Regions from separate parts of the Polaromonas sp. P1_F1 genome, predicted to be linked through region 2. Evidence: riboswitches for the same ligand, from Rfam matches in the RefSeq annotation. Region 2 holds a riboswitch; the other holds the start of a gene.

Region 1 (14,888 bases), on a different contig from region 2:
GCCCTGCCGGGCCTGGCGCTGCACGACCTGATGCGCCTGCCGATTGACAGGCTGCGGCAGTTCTTCAGCGGCCTTTCACTCGACGTGATGGGCGACGATGCCGAATTGCAGGCGCTCAAGTCGCTGTTCGAAGAAATCCAGACTCGCGTGAAGTACCTGTGTGATGTCGGCATCGGCTACCTCACGCTCGACCGGCAGAGCCGCACGCTCTCGGGTGGGGAAGTGCAGCGTATCAACCTCACGACCGCGCTGGGCACCTCGCTGGTGAACACGCTGTTTGTGCTCGATGAGCCTTCCATTGGCCTGCACCCGCGCGACATGAACCGCATCACCCAGGCCATGCACCGCCTGCGTGACGCCGGCAACACGCTGGTGGTGGTCGAGCATGACCCGGCCGTCATGCTGGCGGCCGACCGCCTGATCGACATGGGCCCGGGCCCGGGCGAGAAGGGCGGCCAGATCGTGTTTGACGGCACGCCCGACGACATCAAACACGCCGACACGCTGACCGGCGCCTACCTCGGCTCGCGCAAGCAGGTGGGCATGGGCTTCAAGCGCGCGGTGACCGACAACACCCCGCGCCTCATCCTCGAAGGCGCGCGCGACCACAACCTGAAGAACCTGACCGTCGACTTTCCGCTGCAGCGCCTGGTGTGCGTTACCGGCGTCAGCGGCTCGGGCAAGTCCACGCTGATGCAGGACATCCTCGCGCCCGCGCTGCTGCGCCAGTTCGGCAAGGCGACCGAAACGCCAGGCCTGCACGACCGCCTCATGGGCGCCGACCACCTGACCGATGTGGTGTTTGTTGACCAGTCGCCCATCGGCAAGACGGCGCGGTCCAATCCCGCCAGCTATGTGGGGGCGTGGGACGCCGTGCGTGACCTGTTCGCGCTGGCACCGCTGGCCAAACAACGCAGCTACACCGCCACCAAGTTCAGCTTCAACAACGGCGACGGGCGTTGCCCGACCTGCGGCGGCTCGGGCTTCGAGCATGTCGAGATGCAGTTCCTCAGCGACGTCTACCTGCGCTGCCCCGACTGCGACGGCAAGCGTTACCGCGCCGAGATCCTCGAAGTGACGATTGAACGCAAGGCGATAGGCGACGTGAAGCCGCGCCTGCTCAATGTGTCCGACGTACTGGACCTCACGGTGAGCGAGGCGATTGCGCTCTTTGCGCAAGACCGCGAAGTGGTGCGTTCCCTGCAGCCCATCGTCGATGTGGGCCTGGAATATGTGAAGCTGGGCCAGCCCGTGCCCACGCTCTCGGGGGGGGAGGCGCAGCGCCTCAAGCTCGCGGGCTTTCTGGCCAATGCCAGCAAGACGGCGAGCGCCAGCAAGCAGGCGCTGGCACTCAGGCAACCAGGCCGTGGCACGCTCTTTTTGTTTGACGAGCCGACCACCGGCCTGCACTTTGACGACATCGCCAAGCTGATGCGCGCGCTGCGCAAGCTCCTCGAAGCCGGTCACTCGCTGATCGTCATCGAACACAACCTGGACGTGATCCGCTCGGCCGACTGGCTGATCGACCTCGGCCCCGAAGGCGGAGAGGGCGGTGGCCTGTTGGTGGCGCAGGGCACGCCCGAAGAAGTGCGCCAGCACCCGACCTCACACACGGCGCTCGCCCTGCGCGAATACGAGCAGGCGATGGGCAAGGTGCACGGCGTTGAAGAGTCGCGTCCCAAGGTCTGGGCTACACGCCCGGCCTTCTCCAACCTGATCCAGATCGTCAACGCCAAAGAGAACAACCTCAAGAGCCTGTCGGTCGACATTCCGCGCGGCAAGTTCAATGTGGTGACGGGCGTGTCGGGCTCGGGCAAGTCCACGCTGGCCTTTGACATCCTGTTCAACGAAGGGCAGCGGCGCTACCTCGAATCACTGAACGCCTATGCGCGCAGCATCGTGCAGCCGGCGGGCCGGCCCGAGGTGGACGCGGTCTACGGCATTCCGCCCACCGTGGCGATCGAGCAGCGCCTCTCGCGCGGCGGCCGCAAGTCCACCGTGGGCACGACCACCGAGGTCTGGCATTTCCTGCGCCTCCTGTATGTGAAGCTGGGCATCCAGCACTGCACCAAGGACGGCGCGGCCGTGATGCCGCAAAGCCCTGAAAGCATCGCCGCGCAGTTGATCAAAACCTACCGCGGCCAGCACATCGGCCTGCTGGCCCCGCTGGTGATTGCGCGCAAGGGCGTCTACACCGAGCTGGCCGACTGGGCGCGCCCGCGCGGCTACACGCATTTGCGCATCGACGGCGAGTTTTTGCCGACCACGGGCTTTCCGCGCATTGACCGATTCAAGGAACACACGGTCGAGCTGCCGATTGCCGACATCCATGTGTCGCCCGACAACGAGGCCGCCTTGCGTGCCGCGCTCGCGACCGCGCTGGAGCACGGCAAGGGCGTGGTCCATGTGCTGGCGCCGCTGGATGGTTTGCGCGGCGCGATGATGGCCGGCGCCAGCGCCAAAAACATCGGCAAGCTGATCGCCTTTTCGACCAAGCGTGCCTGCCCGATTTGTGCCACCTCGTATGCCGAGCTGGACCCGCGTCTCTTCAGCTACAACAGCAAGCACGGCTGGTGCCCCGACTGCGTCGGCACGGGCGTCAAGCTCACCAAGGAACAGCGCAAGGTGTTTGACGACTCGGTGATGGACGACGACAACAAGGGCCGCGAGCAAAGTTTTGCCGAACCCGAAGTGGAAGACGTGGCCGGCACCGCCTGCCCGACCTGCGAAGGCACGCGCCTCAATGCCAAGGCCCGCGCGGTGAAGTTCGCGGGTGTCGGCATTGCCGACATCGCAGCGCTGTCGGTGACGGACGTGCGGGGGTGGGTCGAAAAACTCGCGCTGCTGGGCCGTGAAGCCGGCATCGCGCGCGACCTGATTCCCGAGATCAAAAGTCGCCTCGAATTCCTCGAAGACGTGGGCCTGGGCTACCTCACGCTGGACCGTGGTGCACCCACGCTCTCGGGCGGCGAGGCGCAGCGTATCCGCCTTGCGGCGCAGCTGGGATCCAACCTGCAGGGCGTTTGTTATGTGCTGGACGAGCCGACGATCGGCCTGCACCCGCGTGACAACCAGATTTTGCTGAGCGCGCTGGGCAAACTCAGCGACCGCGGCAACACCCTGGTGGTGGTCGAGCATGACGAAGACACGATCCGCCGCGCCGACAACATCATCGACATCGGCCCCGGTGCGGGCAAGCGCGGCGGCACGCTGGTTGCACAAGGCACGGCGGCGCAACTGTCGGCTGTGCCGGAATCTCTGACGGGACGCTACCTTGCGAACCCGCTTATTCACCCGCTACAGATCCGGCGCGAAACACGCAAGGGCGTGGCACCCCTGACCGCGGTGAAAGAAGCGCCCGTTGACGTTAACGCCAAGCCGGTGAGCAAGCAGAAGGCGGCCACGCTGAAAGCCGCTGCGCTCAAGGCCGCCGCTGCCAATGCCAGCGCACTGCACAATGCGGCGCCGGCCGCCGCCGGGCCCTTCACCTCCTGGCTCACCGTGGTCAATGCCGACCTGCACAACCTCAAGGATGTGTCGGTCACCGTGCCGCTGTACCGGCTGGTGGCGGTGACGGGTGTATCGGGCTCCGGCAAATCAACGTTGGCGCGCGATGTGCTGCTGACCAATGTGCATGCGGGTGTCATGCAGCGCTCGACCAAATCTGGGCGCGACGCCGACGACAAGGGCAAGACGCCCGACTGGACCGGCTGCGAACGCATCGAAGGTTATGCGGCGGTAGACCGCGTGCTGGAAGTCGACCAGACGCCCATCGGCAAGACGCCACGCTCCTGCCCGGCGACTTACATCGGTTTTTGGGACACGATACGCAAGCTCTTTGCCGACACGCTGGAAGCCCGCGCGCGCGGCTACAGCGCCGGGCGCTTTTCCTTCAACACCGGCGAAGGCCGCTGCCCCACCTGCGAAGGCGCGGGCGTGCGCACCATCGGCATGAGCTTTCTGCCCGACGTGAAAGTGCTGTGCGAAACCTGCCATGGCGCGCGCTTTAACCCTGAAACGCAGGCCGTGACCTGGCGCGGTAAAAACATCGGCGACGTGCTGAAGATGGAAGTGGATGAGGCAGTGGATTTCTTCTCTTCCATGCCCAACATCAGCCACCCGCTGCAGTTGCTCAAAGACGTGGGCCTGGGCTACCTCACGCTGGGCCAGCCGTCGCCGACGCTCTCGGGCGGCGAAGCGCAGCGCATCAAGCTGGTGACCGAGCTCAGCAAGGTGCGCGACGACATCACGCGCCGCGGCCAGAAGGCGCCGCACACGCTGTATGTACTGGATGAACCCACGGTGGGCCTGCACATGGCCGACGTGGAAAAGCTGATCCACGTGTTGCACCGCCTGGTCAACGGCGGCCACAGCGTGGTGGTGATCGAACACGACCTGGACGTGATCGCCGAAGCCGACTGGGTGATTGACCTGGGGCCGGACGGCGGCAACGCCGGTGGGCGCGTGGTGGCTTCGGCACCGCCTGAGGCTGTCGTCAAGCTCGGCACGCATACAGGGAAAGCCTTGGGAAGCGTGCTGAATAGATCCACCCCCGTCCAGGCTCACTCCGTGTAGCCTGTTCCCCCCTCGAGGGGGCGGCGAATTAGTTCACCCCGTCGGACGCTCACTTCGTGTAGCACCTTCCCCCTTCCAGGGGCGGCGCCTGCGGTCTGGCTAAGCCAGTCCCGCGGCCCCTGCTTGCAGGGGGTGTTTGTGATTTGCTATTGAATTGATAGCTGTTTGCGCTGGTCCTGTATGGTTGAAACGCTTAAAACGCTTTAAGATTTGGCTGACGCCGACGTGACAACTTTCAGGTGTTGCCCTGATGCGACGGCGGCTTGCTGCACGCATGATATGGGCTTCAAGCCGCCACACTTTCAGGATCAGGAGATACACCGATGCAACGCCGTCCTTTACTGCAGATCACCGCCGCCCTGGCCATTTCCCTCGCTGGCGTGTGGGGTGCTGCCCATGCGCAAAAATTCCCGGTCAAACCGATCAAGCTGATCGTCGCCTTTCCGGCGGGCGGGCCGACCGACATCACCATGCGTTCGCTGGCCGACAACGCCTCGAAAATTCTGGGCCAGACGGTGATCGTCGAGAACAAGCCCGGCGCGGGCGGCACCCTGCCGGCCCAGCAACTGCAAAGCGCGCAGGCTGACGGCTACACGCTGGCGCAGATTCCGCTGGGTGTGTTCCGCCTTGGTTACACCACCAAAATCAACTGGGACCCGGTCAAGGACATCAGCTACGTGATCAACGTGACTGGCTACGCCTTCGGCATCGTGGTGCCTGCCGACAGCCCGTTCAAGACCTGGGCTGACTTTGTCGCCTATGCCAAGGCCAACCCTGGCAAGCTGACCTACGGCTCGACGGGCACGCTGACCAGCCCGCACCTGACGACCGAGCTCATCGCGCAGAAGGCCGGCATCGAGCTGCAGCACGTGCCCTACAAAGGCAGCGCTGACCTGATGCTGGCACTGGTCAGCGGCCAGCTGATGGCGGGCGCCGACAGCACCGGCTTTGCGCCGCAGGTCGAAGCCGGCAAGCTGCGTGTGCTCAATACCTGGGGCGAGAAGCGGCTCGATAAATTCCCGAACGCGCCCACGCTGAAAGAGCTGGGCTATGACATCGTGCAGAACTCGCCCTTTGGCATAGGCGCACCCAAAGGTACGCCGCGCGAGGTGGTCAAGCGCCTGCACGATGCCTTCAAGAAAGCGATGGAAGAACCCAGCTATGTTGCGGCGCTGGGCCGCTACGACATGCTGCCCAACTACCTGAGCTCCGCGGACTACACGAAGTTTGCGCAAGACACCGTTGGGCGGGAGAAGGTGCTGATCGATAAGTTAGGCCTCGCCAAGCCCAACTGAAAGTAGGCACACCCCTATCGGGATTCACTTCGTGTAATCCCTTTTCCCCTTGCAGGGGACGAGGCTGGCGGCCCGGCAAAGCCGGTTCCGCGGGGAAACAGGTAAACCCCTATCGGGACTCACTGCGTGTAGTCCCTTTTCCCCTTGCAGGGGACGAGGCTGGCGGCCCGGCGAAGCCGGTTCCGCGGCCTCTGCTGGCTTCTCGGTTTACTTACTGACGGGGTTGGCTAGCGCAAACAGTTCGTCGGCCAGCTGATCGGCTAGCGTCGGTTCAACGCCAGCGCCAAAAATCAACCGGTAAATGATGGGGGCCATCATGTGGTCCAGCACCTGCTGCACGGTGGGTGTGGCGTCGCCGCGGGTCTGGGCGCGTTTGACCAGAACCGTGGCTTCGTTGCGGCGGTTTTTCAGGCAGTTGGTTTCTTCTGATCCCGCCAGCGCGGCAGCGGCCTTCAGCAGCGAGGCATTGCCTGGCTTGTTGAGGTGGTTGATCAGTTCTTTGGCCCAGGCCGTGAGTTCGGCTTTCAGGTCGCCCGTCTCAGGCAAGGGGCGGTTCGGGTCCAGCCGCTGCTGGGCGGTTTCGCCGAGCAGGCCGTTCACGTCGCCCCAGCGCCGGTAAATGCTGGAAGCACTCACGCCGGCGCGCTCGGCCACGGCCGGCACGGTGACTTTGTCTCGGCCCTCCTGGGCAATCAGCTCTTCCAGCGCCTTGCGCACCACGATTTGCACCTGGGCGCTGCGTCCGCCGGGGCGTTTGTTCTGGGGTGTTTGGAGGGTGCTCATCAGGGCGAATTCTAGCCTAAAAGCAATGATATTTGCGTTAATTTTTGAACGGGTATAGAATTCACAAACGCGAATAAATTAGCTTTAAGAAAGTTGAGCGTTTCCCCATGGCTACCCCTGCTGCTCCCGCCAATCCCTCATTGCAACCATCCCGCTCGACGGCGCCCCGCTGGCAACTGCCGCCCGCAGCCGCCTTCCCCCTGCTGGCGATCCTGTTGTTCGCGTTCTTCGTGGCGGGCAGTGCGCCGTCGCCGCTGTTCGTCGTCTTCCAGCAGCAGTGGGGCTTTTCCCCTGCGTTGCTGACGGTGGCGTTTGCGATTTACGCGATTGCGCTGCTGGCTTCGCTGCTGGTGGCGGGCTCGCTGTCTGACCACATAGGCCGCCGGCCTGTGGTGTTTACCGCCCTGCTGCTGCAGGCCGGCGCGATGCTGACCTTTTTGCTGGCCGACAGCATTAACGGCATCATCGCTGCGCGCATCGTGCAGGGCATTGCGACCGGCATGGTCAGCGGCGCGCTGACGGCGGCGGTGGTCGAGGCCGCACCGGCCGCGCAAAAACGCCTGGGCGCGATGATCGGCAGCGTCTCGCCGCTGGCGGGGCTGGCTGTGGGCGCGTTGCTCACCGGCATCGCCGTCAAGTTTGCGCTGCACCCGGTGCCGCTGGTGTTTGGTGTGCTGGTTGCGATTTGCGTCGTGGGTGCGGTGGCTACGCTCTTTCTGCCCGAAAGCGCCACGCCGCGCCCCGGCGCATTGGCCTCGCTGGTGCCGCGCATTTCGATACCGGTGCAGGCGCGCGCTGAATTCTTCCGTGGCGTGCCGACGATGCTGGCGGTGTGGTCGCTCGCGGGCCTGTACCTGTCGCTGGTGCCTTCCATGCTGCAGCAAATCTTCGGCATCCATGACGGCATCGTCAACGGCCTGGCCATTGCCACCTTTTTCGGGTTGGGCGCCGCGTCACCGACTTTGTTGAAAAGCCTGACGCCGGTGCGTATGAGCGCCGTCGGCATGAGCTTGCTGGCTGTGGGTGCGGGGCTGGTGGCCGTGTCTTTGGCCACGCGCTCCGTGGCGCTGTTTTTTGCAGGAACAGCGCTGGCCGGTTTTGGCGGCGGCTCGGCTTTCTCTGCGCAGGTGCAGACCCTCGCGCCGCTGGCGCAGCCGCATCAGCGGGCTGAATTATTTGCCGCGCTGTATGCCACCAGCTATCTGGCCTTCAGCGTGCCGGCCATGCTGGCTGGGCGTTTGATTGCGCCGCTAGGTCTGCCCGCCACGGCGGAGGGCTACGCTGCGCTTGTATTGGCAGTGGCCGCCTTGGGCGCTTGGTTGCGGTGGGGCTCAGTGCGCCGCCAATATAGCTAACCCCTGCTGACGCTCACTTCGTGTAGCGTCCCCTCCCCTTCAGGGGACGGTGCCTGCGGCCGGGCAAAGCCCGATCCGCGGCACCCGCTTAGTTAACGCGGGGCAGGCACGGTTGTTAATCCAGCAGAGCGCGTGCAACCTCAGTAAAACCTGCACCGCGCTCACCCCGCGTCACATAACGCGGGAGGTGCGCCAGCTGCGGCACAAAGCGCGCGATGTTGGCCACGCCCACGCTGTTGGCAAAGGTCTTGAACATCAGCTGGTCGTTGGTCGAATCGCCCACATAGACCCATTGGTCCATCTCGGCGTCCAGGTCGCGCTGCCAGAGCTGCCGGACTATCCAGCGCGCGCCTTCGAGCTTGTTGTGGCTGCCATACCAGCCGTTGATGTGGATGCTGCTGACGGTGGCGTGCATGCCCTCGCTTTTCATCAGTGCCACCACTGCGGCGATTTGCGCGTCGCTCAGTTGCACAAATTCGCTGTGGTCAATGGCAATGTCGGTCTCGCGGCCTGGTGAATCGGTGGCGCGGTGCACACCTGGCATCTCGCACTCGATGCGCGCCAGCACGGACTGCATGCGAGCGAAGTTGGCAGCGCGTGTCGCGGAATCCTGTCGGTATATTTTTGATAGCTGCTTGCGCACGGCTGGTGCGGATTCCGGGACTTCTTTGCCTAAAACCTGCTCCGGCAGCAGCGCCACCGCACCATTCTCCGCCACGATGGCATCCACCGGCCAACTCGCCGCGAAAGGCTCGCTCCAGCCGACAGGCCGCCCGGTGATCGCCACGACTTTGAACCCTGCAGCTTTCAATTCGCCCAAAGCCTCCAGCGCATCGGGTGTGATTTCGCCCTCCGTGGTCAAGGTGTCGTCGATATCGGTGAAGACGCCGGTAATGAGTTGACGTTCTGTAACAGGCCACTGCTGGAGTTCTTGCATCATGAAATTTTCGCACTGAATGTGGCCCCCACGCTCCCCACTTCGTGTGGGTCGCTGCCCCCCGAGGGGGCCGCCCGCCTGTGGCCCGGCAAAGCCGGTTCCACGGCTCATGCTGGCTTGAAGATTCAGGGCGTATGCAGCGGGGGTATTTCACCAGTGGGGGCCGAGGGTCCGGCTTCGCCGGCCCCAGGCGCCGCCCCCTTGAGGGGGGAACGGGCTACACGCCAGTGAGCCTGGACGGGGGTGATTTGTTATAATCACGGCTTCCTGAGGAGCGTTGCAACCCACTCCATGTGGTCTAGGCTCAGGACTTTCATTTGCAACCACGCTCACCCGCATGTGCTTTCAAGCCGGGTGAGGCTAACAACAAACTCCCCGATTGACACACAGGCTCGTGGCTATTTTGCCCAATTTGACCTATGACTTTTGGAGTTACCAAATGAGCGCCGTCCTGAAACCTTCCACCGACTACACCATTGCCGATATTTCGCTTGCCGCCTGGGGCCGCAAGGAACTGAACATCGCACAAACCGAAATGCCCGGCCTGATGGCCATCCGCGAAGAATTCGCGAAGGCGCAGCCGCTCAAGGGCGCGCGCATCACCGGATCGCTGCACATGACGATCCAGACCGGCGTGCTGATCGAAACGCTGCAAGCCCTGGGCGCCGAAGTGCGCTGGGCGTCGTGCAACATCTTCTCGACGCAGGACCACGCCGCCGCCGCGATCGCCGCCGCCGGCACGCCGGTATTCGCCATCAAAGGCGAAACCCTGGCCGACTACTGGGACTACACCCACAAGATCTTCGAATTCAGCGGTGCCAAGGGCACGCCTGAAGAAGGCCCCAACATGATCCTGGACGACGGCGGCGACGCGACGCTGCTGATGCACCTGGGCACCAAGGCCGAAAAAGACGCCAGCCTGATCTCCAAGCCCGGCAGCGAAGAAGAAATCTGCCTTTTCAACTCGATCAAGGCCAAGCTGGCGCAAGACCCGACCTGGTACAGCCGCCGCCTGAAAAACATCATCGGCGTGACCGAAGAAACCACCACCGGCGTGCTGCGCTTGAATGAAATGTCGGCCAAGGGCACGCTGGCCCTGCGCGCCATCAACGTGAACGATTCCGTCACCAAGAGCAAGTTCGACAACCTGTATGGCTGCCGCGAATCCCTGGTCGACGCGATCAAGCGCGCCACCGACGTGATGGTGGCCGGCAAGGTCGCACTGGTGGCCGGTTACGGCGACGTGGGCAAGGGCTCCGCACAAGCCCTGCGCGCCCTGAGCGCCCAGGTGTGGGTGACCGAGATCGACCCCATCAACGCCCTGCAGGCCGCGATGGAAGGCTACAAGGTCGTGACCATGGAATACGCTGCTGACAAGGCCGACATTTTTGTGTCCGCCACTGGCAACAAGAACGTCATCACCTACGACCACATGGCGAAGATGAAAGACCAGGCCATTGTCTGCAACATCGGCCACTTCGACAACGAGATCGACGTTGCCGCACTCGAAAAGTGCACCTGGGAAGAGATCRAGCCGCAAGTCGACCACGTGATCTTCCCGGACGGCAAGCGCATCATCCTGCTGGCCAAGGGCCGCCTGGTCAACCTCGGCTGCGGCACCGGCCACCCGAGCTTCGTGATGTCTTCGAGCTTCGCGAACCAGACGATCGCGCAGATCGAGCTCTTCACCAAGAAAGATGCGTACGAAGTGGGCAAGGTCTATGTGCTGCCCAAGCATCTTGACGAAAAAGTCGCTCGTTTGCACCTGAAGAAGGTTGGCGCTGTGCTGACTGAACTGAGCGACGAGCAGGCTGCGTACATCGGTGTCAGCAAAGCAGGCCCGTACAAGGCCAACACCTACCGCTACTGATTTTCCCTGGCTACTGCGCGACCCGATAGCGGCGTTGCGGGTCCCGATCAGGCAATCCTCATGCACCTCAAGTGCATTCCGGTTGCCTGACGCCCGCGCCTTGCTCTCGGGCCGCTCGCTACGCCCTTAAGTCTGTTGCTGGAATACCGGAAGACACTACATGCGCGCTGACCTATTCCTCGTCGAACACGGCCATGCCGCCACCCGCTCGCAGGCCCAGCGCCTGATTGCTTCGGGGGTGCAGTGGCGTCCCGAAGCCGATGCTGCCTGGAAGAAGGTCGCCAAGAACGGCGACGAGATTCCGCCCGGCGCCGAACTGCAGCTGCTGGACACCACCGAAGCCAAGTACATCTCGCGCGGCGGGCTCAAGCTCGAAGGCGCGCTGAAGGCTACCGGCCTGAAGGTGGCTGGCTTGCGCTGCCTTGACGTGGGGCAGTCCACGGGCGGCTTTACCGACTGCCTGTTGCAGCACGGCGCCGTGCAGGTGGTAGGCGTTGATGTGGGCCACGGCCAGCTGCACGCCAGCCTGCGTGAAGATCCGCGTGTGGTTTGCGTCGAGGGCTTGAATGCCCGTTCCATGACCGCCACCGACCTGGTGGCCGGCCATGCAGGCGACAGCGGCGACATGGATTTTCCGGATGACTTCGATGGCGATGAGGATGACGCTGACCTGGATGAAGCGGGCCCAGCCGCAGAAGCCAACTTCGACTTCCTGACCGGTGATTTGTCCTTCATCTCGCTCACGCTGGTGTTGCCTGCGGTGGTTCGCCTGCTCAAACCCGGCGGCGATCTGCTCATGCTGGTCAAGCCGCAGTTTGAATTGCAGCCCGGCCAGATCGGCAAGGGCGGCATCGTGCGCGACCCGGCGCATTTCGAGTTTGTCGAAAAGCGCCTGCGCGATGCCTGCGCGGCGCTGGGACTGGAAGTAAAAGCCTGGCTGGCGTCGCCGATTGAAGGCGGCGACGGCAACCGCGAATTTTTTATCCAGGCCGTCAAGGGCCAGGACGTGGCAGGCGAAGACCAGCCGTTGCCGGCCGCACCGCAGCGCAAGGTTGCCAAGCGCGTGCCGCGCAGCGAAATGCGCGCCTCCCGCGCGCCGCACGAAGACTCCGAACTTGCGCATGCCGGCCAGCCCGGCCCCGCGCGTGGCAAACGGCGTGACAACAAAACCGATACGACAAATAACGACGAGTGAGATCCGCGATGAGCCTGAACCTTCCCCTCAGTTTTGAATTTTTCCCGCCCAAGACACCCGAAGGCGCCGAGAAGCTGCGTGTGGCGCGCCAGGCGCTGTATGCGCACAAGCCCGAGTTCTGCTCGGTGACGTTTGGCGCGGGCGGTTCCACGCAAGACGGCACTTTCGGCACGGTGAACGAAATCCTGGCCGAAGGCGTGGCGGCGGCCTGCCATTTCTCATGCGTGGGCGCCACCAAGGCCACCGTGCGCCAGCAACTCACCACCTTGCAGATCATGGGCGTGAAACGCCTGGTCGCCCTGCGCGGCGACCTGCCCAGCGGCTACGGCGCGGGCGGCGAGTTCCATTACGCCAGCGACCTGGTGGCCTTCATCCGCGCCGAAACCGGTGACGCTTTCCATATCGAAGTGGCCGCCTACCCGGAAATCCATCCCCAGGCCAGATCGGCCGATGCCGACCTGCAGGCCTTTGTGCAAAAGGTCAAGGCCGGCGCCAACTCGGCGATCACCCAATATTTCTTCAACGCCGACGCCTACTACCGTTTTGTCGACGACGCGCAGGCACTGGGTGTGGACGTGCCCATCGTCCCCGGCATCATGCCCATCACCAGTTCCACCCAGCTCATGCGCTTTTCCGATGCCTGCGGCGCCGAGATTCCGCGCTGGATCCGCCTGCGCCTGCAGGGCTTTGGTGACGACACCGCGTCCATCAAGAGCTTCGGCCTTGATGTGATCAGCGGTTTGTGCGAGCAGCTCTACGCAGCCGGCGTGCCCGGCATCCATTTCTACACGATGAACCAGGCCGCGGCGACGACCGAAATCATCGGGCGACTGCAGCGAGCCTGAGGCCGCCATCCATGCTGCAGGGTGCCTGCCGGTCTGCCGCCACCCTCAGCGCTGCGGTGCTGCTGGCTTTGCTGGCAGCCTGCACCACGGCGCCACCAAACAAACCCTCCACCGCGCCGGGCGCTGGTGCTGCTGCACCGGCGCCGCGTCCTTCACGTCCCGCCACCGATGCATCACCCGTGATCGGTGAGATGACCGACGAGGTGCCGCCTTCTGCCGCTGCACCCAGGCCGTCGCTGCTGGCCGGCGAAGTGCCCCGCGAATTCCAGCGCGGCCAGGCTTCCTGGTACGGCCCGCGCTTTAACGGCCGGCGCACCGCCAGCGGTGAGCGCTTTGACATGCAGGAGTTCACCGCCGCGCACCGCACGCTGCCTTTTGGCACCATGGTGCGTGTCCACAGCCTGGTCAACGGCCGCGACGTGGACGTCCGTATTACCGACCGCGGACCCTACAGCGGCGACCGCATCATCGACCTGAGCCGTGCCGCGGCGGAAGAGCTCGGCATGCTGGGCATGGGGCTGAAGGAAGTTGTGCTGCTGGTGCCGGAGTCCACGCCGGAGGTCGCGACGACACCCGCGCCTGCGGCCCGGAAGCGCCCGCCTGCAAGGCGGCGCCCAGCGGCGCCGCGTACGCCGCGCTGAATCGCCTCGCTGACCGAGGCGCGCTCGCTCAGTTCACAAAAGTCACGTCGTCCCTGGGCTGAGGCGGGATCTTGATGGCCAGCGCCTTGACGGGCCCGCTGGTCACCAGCGTACCGCCGTGTGCCGTGCCTTTGGGAATGATGATCAGCGTGCCCGGCTTGAACTCCTTGCGCTCGCCGCCCAGCCACATGGCGCCGCTGCCTTCGATGATGTACTGGATCTCGTCGGTTTTCGGGTGAATGTGTTTGGCCACGTTGCCCGACTGGATGCCGATGGTGGCGTTGTCGGTGATGACCAGGCCCTTCGCGTTCATTTCAGGGTTGGGGGTGCCGGGAATGTCGCTGTGCTTGAGCGCGGCGAGGTCAATCATCGCCGGCGCCAGGGGCACGGCCTGCGCATGCGCATCGGGCAGGGCGTGCTGGGCCAGCGGTGACAGCGCAATCCCGGCCACAAAAGCCAGGGTGATGGAAAAGCCGAGGACGGTGGTGGTATGGCGCATGGAATCCTTTTACAGGGTGTTGTATATGGGCGGGCCAGTATGCCCATGTTGCGACGGGCTTGCCAATAGCGGTGACCCGACCGGGTGGCCAGCCTTTTCGTTTCGCTGCAGGTTCTGCCATCCCCGGCTCTGTGCTTCGCTCGTTTATGAGTCAAATCGGCCTATAGCCCAGCAAGTATCTGGGCAATCAGCTCCAGAATTGATAGCAAGTGACGGGCGGGCACCCGGCACGCCACCGTAAAAAACCGCCTAAACCAGCATGCCGAAGCGCCGCGGGCGCAGCAGCAGCTCATACTCTTGCGCGCTCAACCCCAGGTGTTGGGACATGGGGCGTGGTGTGGATGAAAGGCCGAGCGTCAGTGATTCGGGCCTTCGCCTATCGACAGCCATCAAGCAATTGCTCAAAAAATGGATAGTTAAAGTCGGTGAATCCAAAAAATCGCTTCATATCACTTCTCGGAACGGCAAACTGGATCTTGAATGCCCATGGTGGCAACGGCTTGCCTTGATTCTGCGGGAAAGCATGCACACCCGCTTCTGTGGTGCCTTCAATCTTCACTGTCAGCAGTTCCGCGGTGTACTGGGAATGAATGTCAAATCTCTTGACGGGTCGCTGGTTAAATTCGCAATCACGTGGATCCCCCAAGGGACCTTGGGCATACGACCCGACCGATGTCCCGGAGACTGAATAGAAAAACCCGTTTTTCATCACGTTGCTTTGGGAATTGCGGAGCATGTGAAGATTGAAGGGATGAAGGTAGAGCTTCTCCTTGATTAATCCGGACGGCTCTCGTGTGTCACTGATCACTGCTTCGTAGTCCGACACAAATACGGCCACCTTGCCGGTTTGGTTAATGCCATTAATCTGGATGAAGCCTTCGAGTTCACTGCGT
Region 2 (14,888 bases):
CCCGGTCGGTCTGCGGGTGATTGAAGAAGTCCGTGGGCGTGTTCTGTTCAACAATCTGGCCCTGGTCCATGAAGATCACGCGGTCGGCCGCTGCCTTGGCAAAGCCCATTTCATGCGTCACGCACAGCATGGTCATCCCCTGTTCGGCCAGCGAGATCATCACGTCCAGCACTTCCTTGATCATCTCGGGGTCCAGCGCGGATGTCGGCTCGTCAAACAGCATGATTTTCGGCGTGAGGCACAACGCGCGCGCTATCGCAACGCGCTGCTGCTGGCCACCCGACAGCTGCAGGGGATACTTTTGTGCCTGCTCCGCGATGCGCACCCGCTCGAGCTGGTGCATGGCCCGCTCGGTCGCTTCTTTTTTGGACAGGCCCGCCACCCAGGTTGGCGACAGCGTCAGGTTTTCAAGCACGGTCAGGTGCGGGAACAGGTTGAACTGCTGGAACACCATGCCGACCTGCCGGCGCACGGCATCAATGGCCTTGATGTCGTCGCCGAGGACGGAGCCGGCCACAGTGAGCTTGCCTTCCTGGTAGTCCTCCAAGGCATTGATGCAGCGGATCATCGTGGATTTGCCCGAACCGGACGGCCCGCAAATCACCAGGCGCTCGCCCTGCTGCACGTCCAGCTGCAGGTCGCGCAGCACATGGAAATTGTTGCCATACCATTTGTTGACTTTGTCAAAGCGGATGATGGGATCACTCATGTTGGTCCTTGTTTTTTTGTCAACGGGCCTTGCCCACAGCCAGCCGCCGCTCTATCCAGAGGCTGTAGCGGGACATGGCGAAGCAGCAGGTGAAGTAAATCGCGGCGATAAAGAGGTAAGCCTCAATCTTGAACGGCCGCCAGTTCGGATCGGACCCGACCGCCAGCGAAAGGGCCCCGGTGAGTTCATACAGCGACACGATGGTCACAAGGGAGGTGTCCTTGAACAGCGAGATGAAGTTGTTCATGATGCTGGGCACCACGGCGCCCAGCGCCTGCGGCAGGACAATCTTGACCTGCGTCTGCCAGTAACCCAGGCCCAGGCTGGCGGCCGCTTCGGTCTGGCCCTTGGAGAGGGACTGCAAACCACCCCGGACGATTTCCGCCATATAGGCCGCGGCAAACAGCGTGATGCCGACGATCACCCGGATCAGCACGTCGGGCGATTTGCCGATGGGCATGAACAGCGGAAACATGAAGCTGGCCATGAACAGCACGGAGATCAGCGGCACGCCACGAATCAGCTCGACGTAGATGACGCACAGGGTCTTGATGGCGGGCATGTTGGAGCGCCGCCCCAGCGCCACCGCCACCGCAATCGGGAAGGCGATCGTCATGGAGATGACCGTCAGCATGACGGTCAGCGGCAGGCCGCCCCACTGGTCGGTGGACACTTTGGAGAGCCCGAACATGCCGCCGCTCATGAGCGTGAAGAACGCCGTCAGGACCACGACCCAGATCAATCCCAGCCAGGGTTTCCAGAACCAGCGGCTGCAGCTTGCAACCACCAGGCCCAGCAGCAAAAAGGTTGCCAGCTCCGGCCGCCAGTGCTCTGTCAGGGGGTAGCGGCCCAGCAGGATGATGCGGGCTTTTTCGTTGATCACGCCCCAGCATGCGCCCATGCCGCGTGCGGCCTGGCAGGCATCCGCGTCGGCGGCGGTCACGGCATTGAACACCGCCCAGCGGAGGGCCGACGATGCGGCCCACAGCAACAGGGCGATGACCCCGACCGACACCAGCGCATTGCCAACGCTGGAAAACAGGTTGTTGCGCAGCCAGGGGCCCGGGCCCTCCATCTTGATGGGGGCCGGGCGGGGCGCGACGGGAACAAAGGTCTGGTTCATGTCAGCGTTCCTTGATGGCGGCGCGGCTGTTGAACCAGTTCATCAGCGCCGAGGTGGCCAGCGATGTGGTGAGGTAGATCAGCATGATGATGGCAATGCATTCGACGGCGCGGCCGGTCTGGTTGAGCGAGGTGTTGGCAATCGACACAAGGTCGGGGTAGCCCACGGCAACGGCCAGCGACGAATTTTTGGTGAGGTTCAGGTACTGGTTGGTCAGCGGCGGGATGATGACCCTCAGCGCCTGGGGCAGCACCACCAGGCGCATGGAGTGGCCGCGCGAAAGTCCCAGCGACGCGCTTGCCTCGTGCTGGCCCAGCGAGACCGAGGCAATGCCGGCGCGGACCACCTCCGCCACAAAGGCCGAGGTGTAAAGCACCAGCCCGAGCAACACCGCCAGGTATTCAGGCGACAGCGCGCCGCCACCCTCCACTTGGGTTTCCGTCAGCTTCGGCAGGTTCCATTCGGAAGGCGCACCACCGGCCAGCCAGCCCAGGAGCGCACCGGCCGCGACCAGTCCCAGCACCACCCACAACACGGGACGCGCATGGCCGGTCTGGTCAAAGTGGCGGCGTGCCCGGCGCGCATAAACAAACCCCGCCACACCACCGGCCGCCATGCCGACGAGGGCCAGCGTCTGCCCGAGGTGCCACACCGGAAAGGGATAAGACAGGCCGTTCTTGCTGATATACACCAGGCTGCCGATATGCAGGGCCTGGTCAATGGCCGGCAGGTATTCCGTGAACAGCAGGTACCACATCAGCAGCTGCAGCAGCACCGGGATGTTACGGAACATCTCGATGTAGCCGTAGCACAGGCCGCGGATCAGGGCGTTTCGCGAAAAGCGTCCCACGCCCAGCAGGGTTCCCAGCACGGACGTGAGCACAATGCCCACCACGGCCACGCGAAGGGTGTTCACCAGCCCCACGAGGAAGGCTTTCCAGTAGGGATCGATCGAGTCGTAATTCAGCCAGCCTTCCCCAATGTCAAAACCGGCGGGCTGAAACAGAAAATCAAAGCCGCTCTGGATACCGCGCGTCTTCATGTTGCTCATGGTGTTGCTCACGAGCAGCCACACGAGGAAGACGATCAGGCTGACGGCCAGGATCTGGTAAACAACGGCGCGCGCCTGCTTGCTGCGCCAGGAAAAAACTCTGCGCCGCAGCGCCGGCGCCGGCCGTGCGGGAATCAGGGAATGCTCGGACATAAGGCGGTTACCCAAGTAAAACGGGCCGCTCGTCAACGGATGGTTGCGAGCGGCCCGTTGCGTTTAGCGCATCGGAAGGAGTCGTTCAGCGCACCGGCATGGCGTACATCTGGCCGCCTTTATTCCATTGGTTGTTTTGGCCGCGCGGCAGTGCCAGGGGCGTTTTGGGGCCGACGTTGCGGTCGAAGATTTCACCGTAGTTGCCGACGGCCTTGACGGCGCGAACCAGCCATTCCTTGTCCAGGCCCAGCAGCTTGCCGGTGTCTTCGCCACTACCGGTCAGGCGCATGACCACCGGGTCTTTGCTTTCCTTGGTCATGGCATCGACATTGGCCTGGGTCACGCCATATTCTTCCGCTTCGATGAGGCCGTAGATCACCCATTTGACAATGGCGAACCATTCATCGTCACCGCGGCGCACCATGGGGCCCAGCGGCTCCTTGGAGATCAGCTCCGGCAGGATCAGGTGGTCGGCCGGTACTTTGGCTTCCTTGTTGCGCACCGAGGCCAGGCCGGATGCATCCGTGGTGTAGGCTTGGCAACGGCCGGAGAAGTAGGCGGCGTTGACGGCTTCCTGCTTTTCAAACACGACGGGCTTCATGTTGAGGTTGTTGGCCTTGGAGAAGTCCGTCAGGTTTTTTTCCGTGGTGGTTCCGGACTGCACGCAGACGGTGGCGTTTTTCAGCTGCTTGGCGCTTTTGATCTTGCTTTTCACCGGGACCATGAAGCCCTGGCCGTCGTAGTAGGTGACGGCGGTCATGTGCAGGCCCAGAGAGGCGTCGCGCGTCAGCGAGAACGTGGTGTTGCGCGACAGGACATCAACCTCGCCGGACTGCAGGGCGGTAAAGCGCTGCTGGGCGTTCAGGGGAACCCACTTGATCTTGCTGGCGTCGCCCAGCACGCTGGCGGCGACGGCTTTGCAGACGTCCACGTCGAGCCCGGTCCAGGCGCCGTTGCTGTCGGCAGAGGAAAACCCGGCCAGCCCGACGTTCACGCCGCAGATGACCTGACCCCGTGCCTTGATGGCGTCCAGTGTCTTGCCGGCATGGGCAGGTGCCATGGCCGCAACAGTGAGGCCGGCCGCTGCAAGGGCGACAAGTCCATGTTTCTTTACGAGTTTGATCACGGGGATTCTCCAGTCAATAAGTAGGTCGACATCAGCACGAACCATGCCAATGGCGGATGCTAGCCCAACTATGGCGGGTACCTCTCAGGGCAAGCCCTTACGAGGCCAAGACAAACCACGGCGAAAGATGCATAACCTTATGCGGGAATACGGCTGACAGGGAACCCCAATCATCCCCGGCACAATGGCCTTCTGACAGTTTGCTTGCGCCGGTGGTACCGCAGCCAGGCAAGTTCCGGGTGAGTCCATTGGTACGAATCTTGCGCCGCATTTCCGCAAGGGCTGAATTTTCTGCTCCGGCTTTTGTCGGGTTCTGATGGACTTGCCGCGGACTTCATCCCCCAAACCCGAGCGGTCTCCGTTGGAGCCTGCGGCCGGGGGAGGGGTTTCACGTCTTGATGCATGTTACGAAAGCTCAATAACAATGGCTTTTCTTGAAGACTTGCGGGTGGCGCAGGAAGGCGTCCTGTCCCTGGGCTTCTGGGCATTGCAGGTGTACCGGCTGGGGCACCTGCGCTACCGGTTTCAGTCCAGGTTGGTGCGTTATCCGCTGGGTGCCGTGCACCTGGTGCTGGCCAAACTGGCTGAAATGTTTTGCGGCGTCACGATAGGTGTCTCGGCCCAAATTGGGCGGCGCCTGGTGATTGAGCATTCCGGTGCAATTGTGGTGCATGGCCGCGCCGTGATCGGGGACGACTGCATCATCCGCCAGGGCGTCACCATCGGCAACCAGCGTATCGACAGGCCGCTCGAGGCGCCGCACATCGGCAACCGCGTCAATATCGGCGCCGGCGCGAAGATCCTGGGGGCTGTACGGATCGGGGACGACGTCGACATTGGTGCCAATGCCGTGGTGATCACGGACGTCCCCGCCGGAGCCCTTGCCGTGGGTGTGCCGGCCCGCATTATTTTGAGGAGCCGTGACGATGCTTCCTGAAGCCAGCGAAACGCCTTGCACGGTCAGCATCGTCATCAAGGCCCTGAACGAAGAAAAGCGCATTGTGGCCGCGGTAGAAAGTGCGCTGGCGGCCGTCCAGATGGTCGGTGGCGAGGTCGTGCTGGCCGATTCCTGCTCCAGCGACCGCACCGTAGCGCTGGCGTCTGCCTATCCCATCCGCATCGTGCAGCTGGCACGCGCCGATGAACGTTGCTGCGGCATCGGTCCGCAGCTGGGGTACCAGCATTCGGCGGGCGAATTTGTGTACATCCTGGATGGCGACATGGAAATGCTGCCCGGGTTTTTGCCGCAGGCGCTGGCCTTCATGCAGGCGCACCCCGACGTGGCCGGCGTGGGAGGGCAGGTTGTTGAGTTGAACACCAGCAGCCTGGAATATGTGGCGCGTGTGGAGCGGGGTCTGGGCCATATGCAGGCAGGCATGGTGGACCGGCTGGACATGGGCGGCCTGTACCGCAGGGCCGCGGTGGAGCAGGCCGGGTATTTTTCAGACCGCAACCTGCACAGCTATGAAGAGTTCGACCTGGCGATGCGCCTGCATGCCAGGGGCTGGAAACTGTGGCGCCTGGGCACCGATTCCGTGCGGCACCATGGCCACGATGCGCCTCCCTATCAGTTGCTGGTGCGCCGCTGGCGCAGCCGCTACATTTGCGGCCTGGGTGAAGTGCTGCGCGCGGCCTGGGGCGAGTCGCACCTGGGGCTGGTGCTCACGCGGGTGCGCGAATTGCGCCTGTATGCTGCCGTACTGATGTGGTGGGCAGTGTTGCTCGCTGTTCTGGTGGTTCCCATGCCGTGGACAGCGCGCATCGGGGCCTTCTCCTGCATTGCAGCGGCACCTCTCCTGTTGATGACATGGCGAAAGCGCAGCGCCACCAAGGCTGTGTTCTCGGTCGTGTCGTGGTGCTTTAACGCCGCTGGCCTGGTACGCGGGTTGTTGACACCGCAGCGCCCTGCGCGGGCGGCCATAGACAGCGTCGAAATCCGGAATACGCCTGGCGCAACTTAAGGGGCCTGGGCGGACGGTACCGCGCGGGATTAGGTCATCGGCTTGCGAGGGCCTAATCCGCCCCGGCGCAGACGCGCAGCACTTCGGCCCCGTAGGCCTCGAGTTTTTTGACGCCGATACCACTGATGCCTTCGAGATCGGCAATGCCTTGCGGCGCGCGTTCTGCAATGGCTCGCAAGGTTGCATCATGAAAGATCACGAAGGCGGGCAGATTGTGTTCGCGGGCGACTTCGGCGCGCCAGGCCTTCAGGCGGGCCAGACGCTCCAGCGCGCCGGCATTGAGCGAGGCTTCGGCCATGCCTTTGGCGGAGGTCTTGGTGCCTTTTTGGGAGCTGCCTTTGCGCCGTTCACTGGCGCCGGCCGACTGCTCGCGCAGCATCACGCTGACTTCGCCCTTGAGCACCTGGCGTGCATCAGGCAACAGCTGCAACGTGTTGAACGCATCGGGGTCGACCCGCACCATGCCCTTGGCGATCAATTGGCGTAACACGCCACGCCACTGCACTTCGGACAGGTCGGCGCCAATGCCGAAGGTGCTGAGCTTGTCGTGGCCGTACTGCAATACTTTTTCGGTCGCCTTGCCGCGCAGGATGTCCATCAGGTGGCCTGCGCCAAAGCTGATGCCGCTGGCCTGCTGCACGCGGTAGATGCAGCTGAGCATCTTGCGCGCGGCTTCGGTCGCGTCCCATACCACCGGCGGCTGCAGGCAGTTGTCGCAGTTACCGCAAGGCTGACTGTCTTCGCCGAAGTAATGCAGCAGGCTGACACGCCGGCAACGCGTGTCTTCAGCCAGCGTCAACAAGGCATCTAGCTTGCCGCGCATGACCTGCTTGAACTCTTCGCTGGCGGCTTCGCTGGTGTCTATCATGCGGCGCTGGTTCACCACGTCCTGCAGGCCGTACGTCATCCAGGCATTGGCCGGGAGGCCGTCGCGGCCGGCGCGGCCTGTTTCCTGGTAGTAGCCTTCGATGTTTTTCGGCATGTCCAGGTGGGCGACAAAACGCACGTCGGGTTTGTCAATGCCCATGCCGAAGGCAATCGTCGCGACCATCACCGTGCCTTCCTCGCGCAGGAAGCGGTCTTGCCGCTGTTGGCGCAGGGCACTGTCCAGACCCGCGTGGTAGGCCATGGCCTTGAGACCGGCATCCTGCAGGGCTTCGGCAATTTCCTCCACGCGTTTGCGTGACTGGCAATACACAATGCCGGCTTCTGCGGCGTGTTCGCTTTCAATGAATCGCAGCAGCTGGCGCGTGGCGTCGGTTTTTTCGACGATGGTGTAGCGGATGTTCGGCCGGTCAAAGCTGCTGACGAATGCGCGTGCGTCTTCCAGCTTGAGCCGCTCAATCATGTCCTGCCGTGTCAGCGCATCCGCGGTTGCCGTCAGGGCAATACGCGGCACGTTCGGGAAGGTTTCGTGCAACAGGCTCAAGGACCGGTATTCGGGCCGGAAGTCATGACCCCACTGGCTTACGCAATGCGCTTCGTCAATCGCAAACAGGCTGAGCAGGCCGCGTTCATGCAGGGAGCCGAGCAGGCCTTTCATGCGCGGGGTGTTGATGCGCTCGGGCGCAGCGTAGAGCAGCGTCAGCTCATTGCGCAGCAATTGCTTTTCAAGCTGGCTGCTTTCTTCAAAGCTTTGTGTCGAGTTTAAAAATGCGGCGGACACGCCGGCCTCATGCAGGGCGCCCACCTGGTCATGCATCAGCGCAATCAGCGGCGAGATCACCACCGTGACCCCGTGGCCGGCGTTTTGCCGCACGATGGCCGGGATCTGGTAGCACAGTGATTTGCCTCCGCCGGTGGGCATTAGCACCAGGGCATCGCCGCCGCGAACCACATGGTCCACGATGGCCTCCTGCGGCCCGCGGAAGCTGTCATAGCCAAAAACCCGGCTGAGCACGTCCAGGGGTGTCGGCAAAGGCGCAGAAATGGGCAATGAAGACAAGGTTTTAAGCCGGAAAATCGAAACGATGAAGAGGGGTGCTATGAAAATAGTAGCTGCTTGCGCTGGTGGAATAAAGGCTGCGAGCCTGTTTAATGCATAAATAGCAGTAAAAAACCGGCTACATCTGCTCCCAGGGCAAGCCATCAAACCGCCAGCCCGAGAGCGTGGAGCGTTGGAACTGTTCGTCGAGCTCACCTTCAAAGCCATGCACCACATGCTGCACATCAGAAAAACCGGCCGCTTCCAGTGCCTTGCCGGCGTCCAGCGTGCGCTTGCCGGATCGGCAAATCAGCAGCACCGGCTGCGCCTTGCCGGCAGCTTCGCGCGCCACGGCGTCGGCGAACTTTTGCGGGTCCGGCTGCAGGTCGGGGTATTCGTACCACGGCACGTTGACCACGCCTGGGGGGCGGCCGACGTACAGCGACTCGATCTCCATGCGCACGTCCACAAACAGCGCGTCAGAATGTGCCTGCAGCCAGGACCAGGCTTCTTTGGGTTGAAAGTTTTTCATGTTCAGGGCAATACCCCTATTGTGGCTGATGGCGCCCCCACGGTCGCTCACTGCGTGTAGCTCCCTGCCCCCAAGGGGGCGCTGCGCCTGCGGCCCGGCAAAGCCGGTTCCGCGGCCCTTGCTGGTTGAAGAGAACCCGTCGAAGTCTGCTGAAAAAGCTGCCGCGCCTTAAAATCGGAGCATGAAGCCAATCATCTACACACGCGGGCAGCAGCTGCCGGCCATCCTGGAACAACGTATCGCCATCCTTGACGGTGCGATGGGCACAATGATCCAGCGCTTCAAGCTCAACGAGGCCCAGTACCGGGGCGAACGCTTCAGGAATTTTCACAAAGACGTGAAGGGCAACAACGAGTTGCTGAGCCTGACGCGCCCCGACGTGATCCAGGACATCCATGAGGGCTACCTGGCTGCGGGCGCCGACATGATTGAAACCAACACCTTCGGCGCGACTACCGTGGCGCAGGCCGACTACGACATGGCCGACCTGGCCGTCGAGATGAATTACGAGTCGGCCCGCATCGCCCGTGCCGCCTGCGACAAGTATTCGACGCCCGACAAGCCGCGTTTTGTCGTCGGCGCCCTTGGACCTACGCCCAAGACGGCGAGCATCAGCCCCGACGTGAACGACCCGGGCGCGCGCAACACCAGTTTCGAGGAGTTGCGCAAGGCGTACTACGAACAGACCGAGGCACTGGTCAAGGGCGGCAGCGACGTACTGCTGGTCGAGACCATCTTCGACACGCTCAATGCCAAGGCGGCGCTGTTTGCCATTGACGAATACTTCGACAACTCCGGCGAGCGCCTGCCCCTGATCATCAGCGGCACCGTGACCGACGCTTCGGGCCGCATCCTGAGCGGGCAAACCGTGACGGCCTTCTGGCACAGCGTGCGCCATGCCGCACCACTGGCAGTCGGCCTCAACTGCGCACTGGGCGCCACCCTGATGCGCCCCTACATCCAGGAGCTGGCCCGCGTGGCCGGAGACACCTTCATCAGCTGCTACCCCAATGCCGGCCTGCCCAACCCCATGAGCGACACCGGTTTTGACGAAACGCCCGACGTAACGTCCCGCCTGCTGCGCGAGTTCGCCGAGGAAGGCCTTGTCAACATCGTGGGCGGTTGCTGCGGCACCACGCCGGATCACATAGGTGCCATCGCCCACGCGGTCGCCCCGGTCGCCAGCCGCTCCTTGCAGCGTGGCGCCTTCTACAAAGAGGCCGCCTGAGGGCAGCGCTGCCCTGCATCACTTCCGGGTGATGCCGTCGGCTGGCCGAAAAAGCCGGTTCCCTGATGCACGTGTACTTAATAAGTATGCATATGAGATGACGTGCCCGGCGATGTCCCGAAAAGTCATATTTCGCGGCTATAGTCAGGCCCTTTTGCCGAACCCTGTTTTCATTCTCCGGCGCTGCGCCCTGCAGCGTTGATGGTTCGGCAAAACAACGCAACACAACACAACCAAGGAAATCATGAAGGTGGGTTTATTCATCAAGGCCGCAGCGGCATTCACGTTGGCGATGACGGCTTTCGCAGGCCATGCACAACTGTCGCCCCAAAAACCGGTGACGATCGTCGTGCCCTATCCAGCCGGCGGCCCGCTGGACAACGCTGCGCGCATCCTGGCCGAGAAGCTGCGTCCCCTGCTCAAAACCGAAGTCACGGTTGACAACCGGCCGGGGTCCGGCGGAAACGTGGGTGCGGCCCTCGTCGCCAAGGCGCCTGCAGACGGCCATACGCTGGTGATGGGGGCGGTGGCCACCCATGCCATCAACCCGTGGCTCTACCCGAACATGCCCTATGACGCATTGAAGGACTTCACGCCCATCACGTTGGTGGCCCGTGTGCCGAACGTGCTGGTCATGAATGCCGAAACAGCCAGGCGGCTGAAAATCAAGGACACCAAGGACTTGATTGCCTACGCACGCAAGAATCCCGGCCGGCTGAACTATGCCTCCGGCGGCAATGGAAGCGCCGGCCACCTCGCGGGCGAGCTGTTCAAAAGCCTGGCCAAGATCAGCGTGGTGCACCTGCCTTCCAGCGGCTCGGCGCAGGCGCAGGCTGGCCTGCTGTCGGGCCAGACCGACCTGATGTTCGACAACCTGGCCTCTGCCAGCGCCAACATCAAGTCGGGCAAGCTGGTCGCTTTTGGCGTGACCACCATCAACCGCTCCAGCAGCTTTACGGAAATTCCGACCATCAACGACGTATTGCCCGGCTTTCACATCAGCACCTGGTTCGGCATCTTTGGCCCGGCCAACCTTCCCAAAGCTACGGCAGACCAGCTTCAGCGGGCATTCGCCGACGCGCTCAACACGCCCGACACCGCGGAAAAGTTTGCACGCATGAGCGCGACCCCCAGCCCCATGAGCTCTGCCGACTTTGCCTACATGGTGATGAAAGAGCATGCCGACTATGGACGCCTGATCAAGGTCGCCAAAATCAAGCTCGACTAAGTCGAAGGGGGCGGCCAGCCTGCCGCCTTCCCCGCTTTTCTGCCAGACGGAAATCAGCCCGGCATGAGCCGGTCGATTTCCTGCTGCATGGCTTGCACCAGCTGGCTGTACATCTTGAGTTTTTCGCTGGTGTCGCGCAGCCGTTCGGCGATGCGCAGCGAAACGGCAAACATCAGTTTGGCCGCAGTCACAGGTTGCTCTTCCCCCATTTTTTCAAGCGCTGCGCGCGACAGCACGGCGCAGCTCACGTCGCTGCTGGCAGTGCATGACGCCAGCCGCGCCTGGCCGTCGACCAGGCCCATCTCGCCGATCAGGCTGCCGGGGCCCAGCACCGTGATGGTGACCGGCGTGCGGCGGCTGACCACAATGCTTTCGACCGTGACTTCGCCTTCGAGCAGCAGCACCATATAACCGGTATCGCTCTTGTCCCCTTCGCGGATGAAGGTCGTTCCCTCGGAAATCCTGCGCGGCGTCATATAGCTGACGACGGTGAAAGCCTCTTCGGGCGTGAGCTGCATCAGGGCGGTTGGTGCAATCAGCAGCCTGGCGGCAAGCTCGGCCGTGCTGGAGCCTTCAATGGCCCGCATGCGGTCTTTGGGACGCATGGACTCGGGCGCATCGGGCGTTCCCTTCTGTTTTCTGCCGAACAGGTTTTCAAACATGGTGGCTCCGGCTATCCCCTGGACTTTTGTTGGTATCTCTTGCCATTGGCGCAAGGATATGGCGCGGGCGGCGTTCAGCCCTTAAAATGATGGTAACCCAAGGAGCGTTGCAGCGAACACAAGCGTTCGTCAGGCTTGGGTTACAGGCGGCGGCTTCCGGCGGCCCCTGCAGCAACGACGCTCACCTTTGCCTCAAGGTGAGTCCGTGTCTGAAACTGAATCTTTACCCAATGTCCCCCCCATGAAGCTGTCCGGCCTGGAGCCGGTCGCCATCGGCGCGGGCACGCTGTTCGTCAATATTGGCGAGCGTACCAACGTCACCGGCTCCAAGGCCTTCGCTCGCATGATCCTCAACGGTGAATACGAGCAGGCGCTGGCCGTGGCCCGCCAGCAGGTCGAAAACGGCGCGCAGATCATCGACATCAACATGGATGAAGCCATGCTCGACAGCCAGGCCGCCATGGTGCGTTTCCTGAACCTGATCGCCAGTGAGCCCGACATCGCCCGCGTGCCCATCATGATCGACAGCTCCAAGTGGAGCGTCATCGAAGCCGGCCTGCGCTGCATTCAGGGCAAGGGCATCGTCAACTCGATCTCGATGAAAGAGGGGCTGGAGCCCTTCAAGCAGCAGGCCAGACTGCTCAAGCGCTACGGCGCGGCAGCGGTGGTGATGGCTTTTGATGAAAAAGGCCAGGCCGACACCTATGAGCGCAAAGTCGAAATCTGTGAGCGCGCCTACCGCGTGCTGGTCGACGAGCTGGACTTTCCGCCCGAAGACATCATCTTCGACCCGAACATTTTCGCGATCGCCACCGGCATCGAAGAGCACAACAACTACGCGGTCGATTTCATCAACGCCACGCGCTGGATCAAGCAGAACCTGCCGGGTGCCAAGGTCTCTGGCGGTGTGTCCAACGTGTCCTTCAGCTTTCGCGGCAACGACCCGGTGCGTGAAGCCATCCACACCGTGTTCCTGTACCACGCGATCCAGGCCGGTATGGACATGGGCATCGTCAACGCCGGCATGGTCGGCGTGTATGACGACCTCGATCCGGTGCTGCGCGAGCGTGTGGAAGACGTGGTGCTCAACCGCACACCGGCCTACAAGTCCGGTGAGCCCGAACTCACGCCCAGCGAACGCCTGATCGAAGTGGCCGAGACCGCCAGGAGCGGCGCCAAGGACGACAGCAAGAAAAACGAATGGCGTGCCCTGCCGGTGCGCCAGCGCCTGTCGCACGCGCTGGTCCACGGCATGAACGAGCACATCGTGACCGACACCGAAGAGGTCTACCAGGAGATCCTTGCAGAGGGCGGCCGGCCGCTGCATGTGATTGAAGGACCGTTGATGGACGGCATGAACATCGTCGGTGACCTGTTCGGCCAGGGCAAGATGTTTCTGCCCCAGGTCGTCAAAAGCGCCCGTGTGATGAAGCAGGCCGTGGCGCATCTGCTGCCCTACATCGAAGCCGAAAAGCTGCTGCTCGAAGCCGCCGGCGGCGACGTCAAGACCAAAGGCAAGATCATCATCGCCACGGTCAAGGGCGACGTGCACGACATCGGCAAGAACATCGTGACGGTGGTCTTGCAGTGCAACAACTTTGAAGTCGTCAACATGGGCGTGATGGTGCCCTGCCATGAAATATTGGCGCGCGCCAAGGTTGAAGGCGCCGACATCGTCGGGCTGTCGGGCCTCATCACCCCCAGCCTGGAAGAGATGCAGTACGTCGCCGCCGAGATGCAGAAAGACGATCACTTCCGCATCAAAAAAATCCCGCTGCTGATAGGCGGCGCCACCACCAGCCGCGTGCACACGGCCGTCAAGATCTCCCCGCACTACGAAGGCCCGGTGGTGTATGTGCCCGATGCGTCCCGCAGCGTGAGCGTGGCGCAAAGCCTGCTGTCCGACCAGGCCGCCAGATACATCGAAGAGCTGTATACCGACTACGACAAGGTGCGCACCCAGCACGCCAGCAAAAAGCAGGTGCCGATGTGGCCGCTGGCCAAGGCCCGCGCCAATGCCACGTCAATGGATTGGGCCCATTACGCGCCGCCGGTGCCCAAGTTCATTGGCCGGCGCGTGTTCAAGAACTTCGACCTGTCGGAGCTGGCCCAGTACATCGACTGGGGTCCTTTCTTCCAGACCTGGGACCTGGCCGGAGCCTTCCCGGCCATCCTGAAGGACGAAGTCGTGGGCACCGAAGCTGTGCGCGTGTACGCCGACGCCCAGCGCATGCTCAAGCGCCTGATTGAAGGCCGCTGGCTCACCGCCAACGGCGTGATGGCGCTGTACCCCGCCAACAGCGTGGGTGACGACATCGAGATCTACACCGACGAGTCGCGCAGCGAAGTGGCCATGACCTGGTACGGCCTGCGCCAGCAAACCGAAAAAACCGCGATTGACGGCGTGATGCGCCCCAGCCGTTGCCTGGCTGATTTTGTCGCGCCCAAGGTGCTTGCTCCTGAATTGATAGCTGCTCGTGCTGAATATACGGGCGCTGCAGGCCAAAATGCCTCACAAATTCCGGACTACATCGGTCTTTTTGCCGTCACGGCAGGCATTGGCGCCGAGAAAAAGGAAAAGTACTTCCTGGATGACCACGACGATTATTCGTCCATCATGCTCAAGGCGCTGGCTGACCGCCTGGCCGAAGCGTTTGCCGAAAGCCTGCACCAGCGCGTACGCAAGGATTTGTGGGGCTATGTGCCGGCCGAGTCACTGGACAGCGAGGCGTTGATCGCCGAAAAATACCAGGGCATACGCCCGGCGCCAGGCTACCCGGCCTGCCCGGACCACAGCGTCAAGAAAGAAATGTTCGAGCTGCTCAAGGCCGAAGAGGTCGGCATGGCCCTGACCGAAAGCCTGGCCATGACGCCGGCTGCCAGTGTGAGCGGCTTTTACCTGAGCCACCCCGAGAGCACCTATTTCAACGTTGGCAAAATCGGCGACGATCAGCTGCAGGACCTCGCGCAGCGGCGTGGTCTGAAAGCCGGGGAATTGCAGCGCCTGCTGGCACCCAATCTTTAAGAGCCACTAATGAAACTCGAAGCGCTGCGGCAGGGATCAGGCGCCACGATCGGCGGCTTTTGCAATAGTGGTACATGCCTTAAAAAATGAAGTGGCAGATGGACAAGCAGCTTAAAGAGTACCTTGCGATCGTATGGAAGAAGAATTCAGGCGAGCCGGGCGTGCA

Evidence for each region. Region 2 has a riboswitch for S-adenosylhomocysteine ahead of metH (methionine synthase). Riboswitches for the same ligand answer to the same signal wherever they lie in the genome.
Region 1: it holds a riboswitch for S-adenosylhomocysteine, as region 2 does, so the genes downstream of both, ahcY (adenosylhomocysteinase) here and metH (methionine synthase) in region 2, are expected to answer to the same signal.

What each region holds. Positions count from the first base shown of each region.
Region 1 covers NZ_JBFUBJ010000011.1:21,638-36,525, forward strand. Annotated here, with positions in the region: gene uvrA (excinuclease ABC subunit UvrA) at 1-4,575, shown strand, start outside; gene AC1DZE_RS21790 (Bug family tripartite tricarboxylate transporter substrate binding protein) at 4,899-5,870, shown strand; gene AC1DZE_RS21795 (TetR/AcrR family transcriptional regulator) at 6,078-6,653, opposite strand; gene AC1DZE_RS21800 (MFS transporter) at 6,761-8,008, shown strand; gene AC1DZE_RS21805 (HAD family hydrolase) at 8,124-8,945, opposite strand; S-adenosyl-L-homocysteine riboswitch at 9,209-9,283, shown strand; gene ahcY (adenosylhomocysteinase) at 9,385-10,815, shown strand; gene AC1DZE_RS21815 (TlyA family RNA methyltransferase) at 10,976-12,010, shown strand; gene metF (methylenetetrahydrofolate reductase [NAD(P)H]) at 12,019-12,855, shown strand; gene AC1DZE_RS21825 (septal ring lytic transglycosylase RlpA family protein) at 12,867-13,496, shown strand; gene AC1DZE_RS21830 (cupin domain-containing protein) at 13,525-13,995, opposite strand; gene AC1DZE_RS21835 (hypothetical protein) at 14,372-14,888, opposite strand, start outside.
Region 2 covers NZ_JBFUBJ010000007.1:106,171-121,058, reverse strand. Annotated here, with positions in the region: gene AC1DZE_RS18340 (amino acid ABC transporter ATP-binding protein) at 1-709, opposite strand, end outside; gene AC1DZE_RS18335 (amino acid ABC transporter permease) at 729-1,832, opposite strand; gene AC1DZE_RS18330 (amino acid ABC transporter permease) at 1,834-3,036, opposite strand; gene AC1DZE_RS18325 (amino acid ABC transporter substrate-binding protein) at 3,122-4,096, opposite strand; gene AC1DZE_RS18320 (serine O-acetyltransferase) at 4,587-5,099, shown strand; gene AC1DZE_RS18315 (glycosyltransferase family 2 protein) at 5,089-6,123, shown strand; gene recQ (DNA helicase RecQ) at 6,176-8,068, opposite strand; gene AC1DZE_RS18305 (rhodanese-like domain-containing protein) at 8,187-8,579, opposite strand; gene AC1DZE_RS18300 (homocysteine S-methyltransferase family protein) at 8,761-9,807, shown strand; gene AC1DZE_RS18295 (Bug family tripartite tricarboxylate transporter substrate binding protein) at 10,052-11,035, shown strand; gene AC1DZE_RS18290 (Crp/Fnr family transcriptional regulator) at 11,089-11,697, opposite strand; S-adenosyl-L-homocysteine riboswitch at 11,791-11,887, shown strand; gene metH (methionine synthase) at 11,903-14,722, shown strand; gene AC1DZE_RS18280 (hypothetical protein) at 14,821-14,888, shown strand, end outside.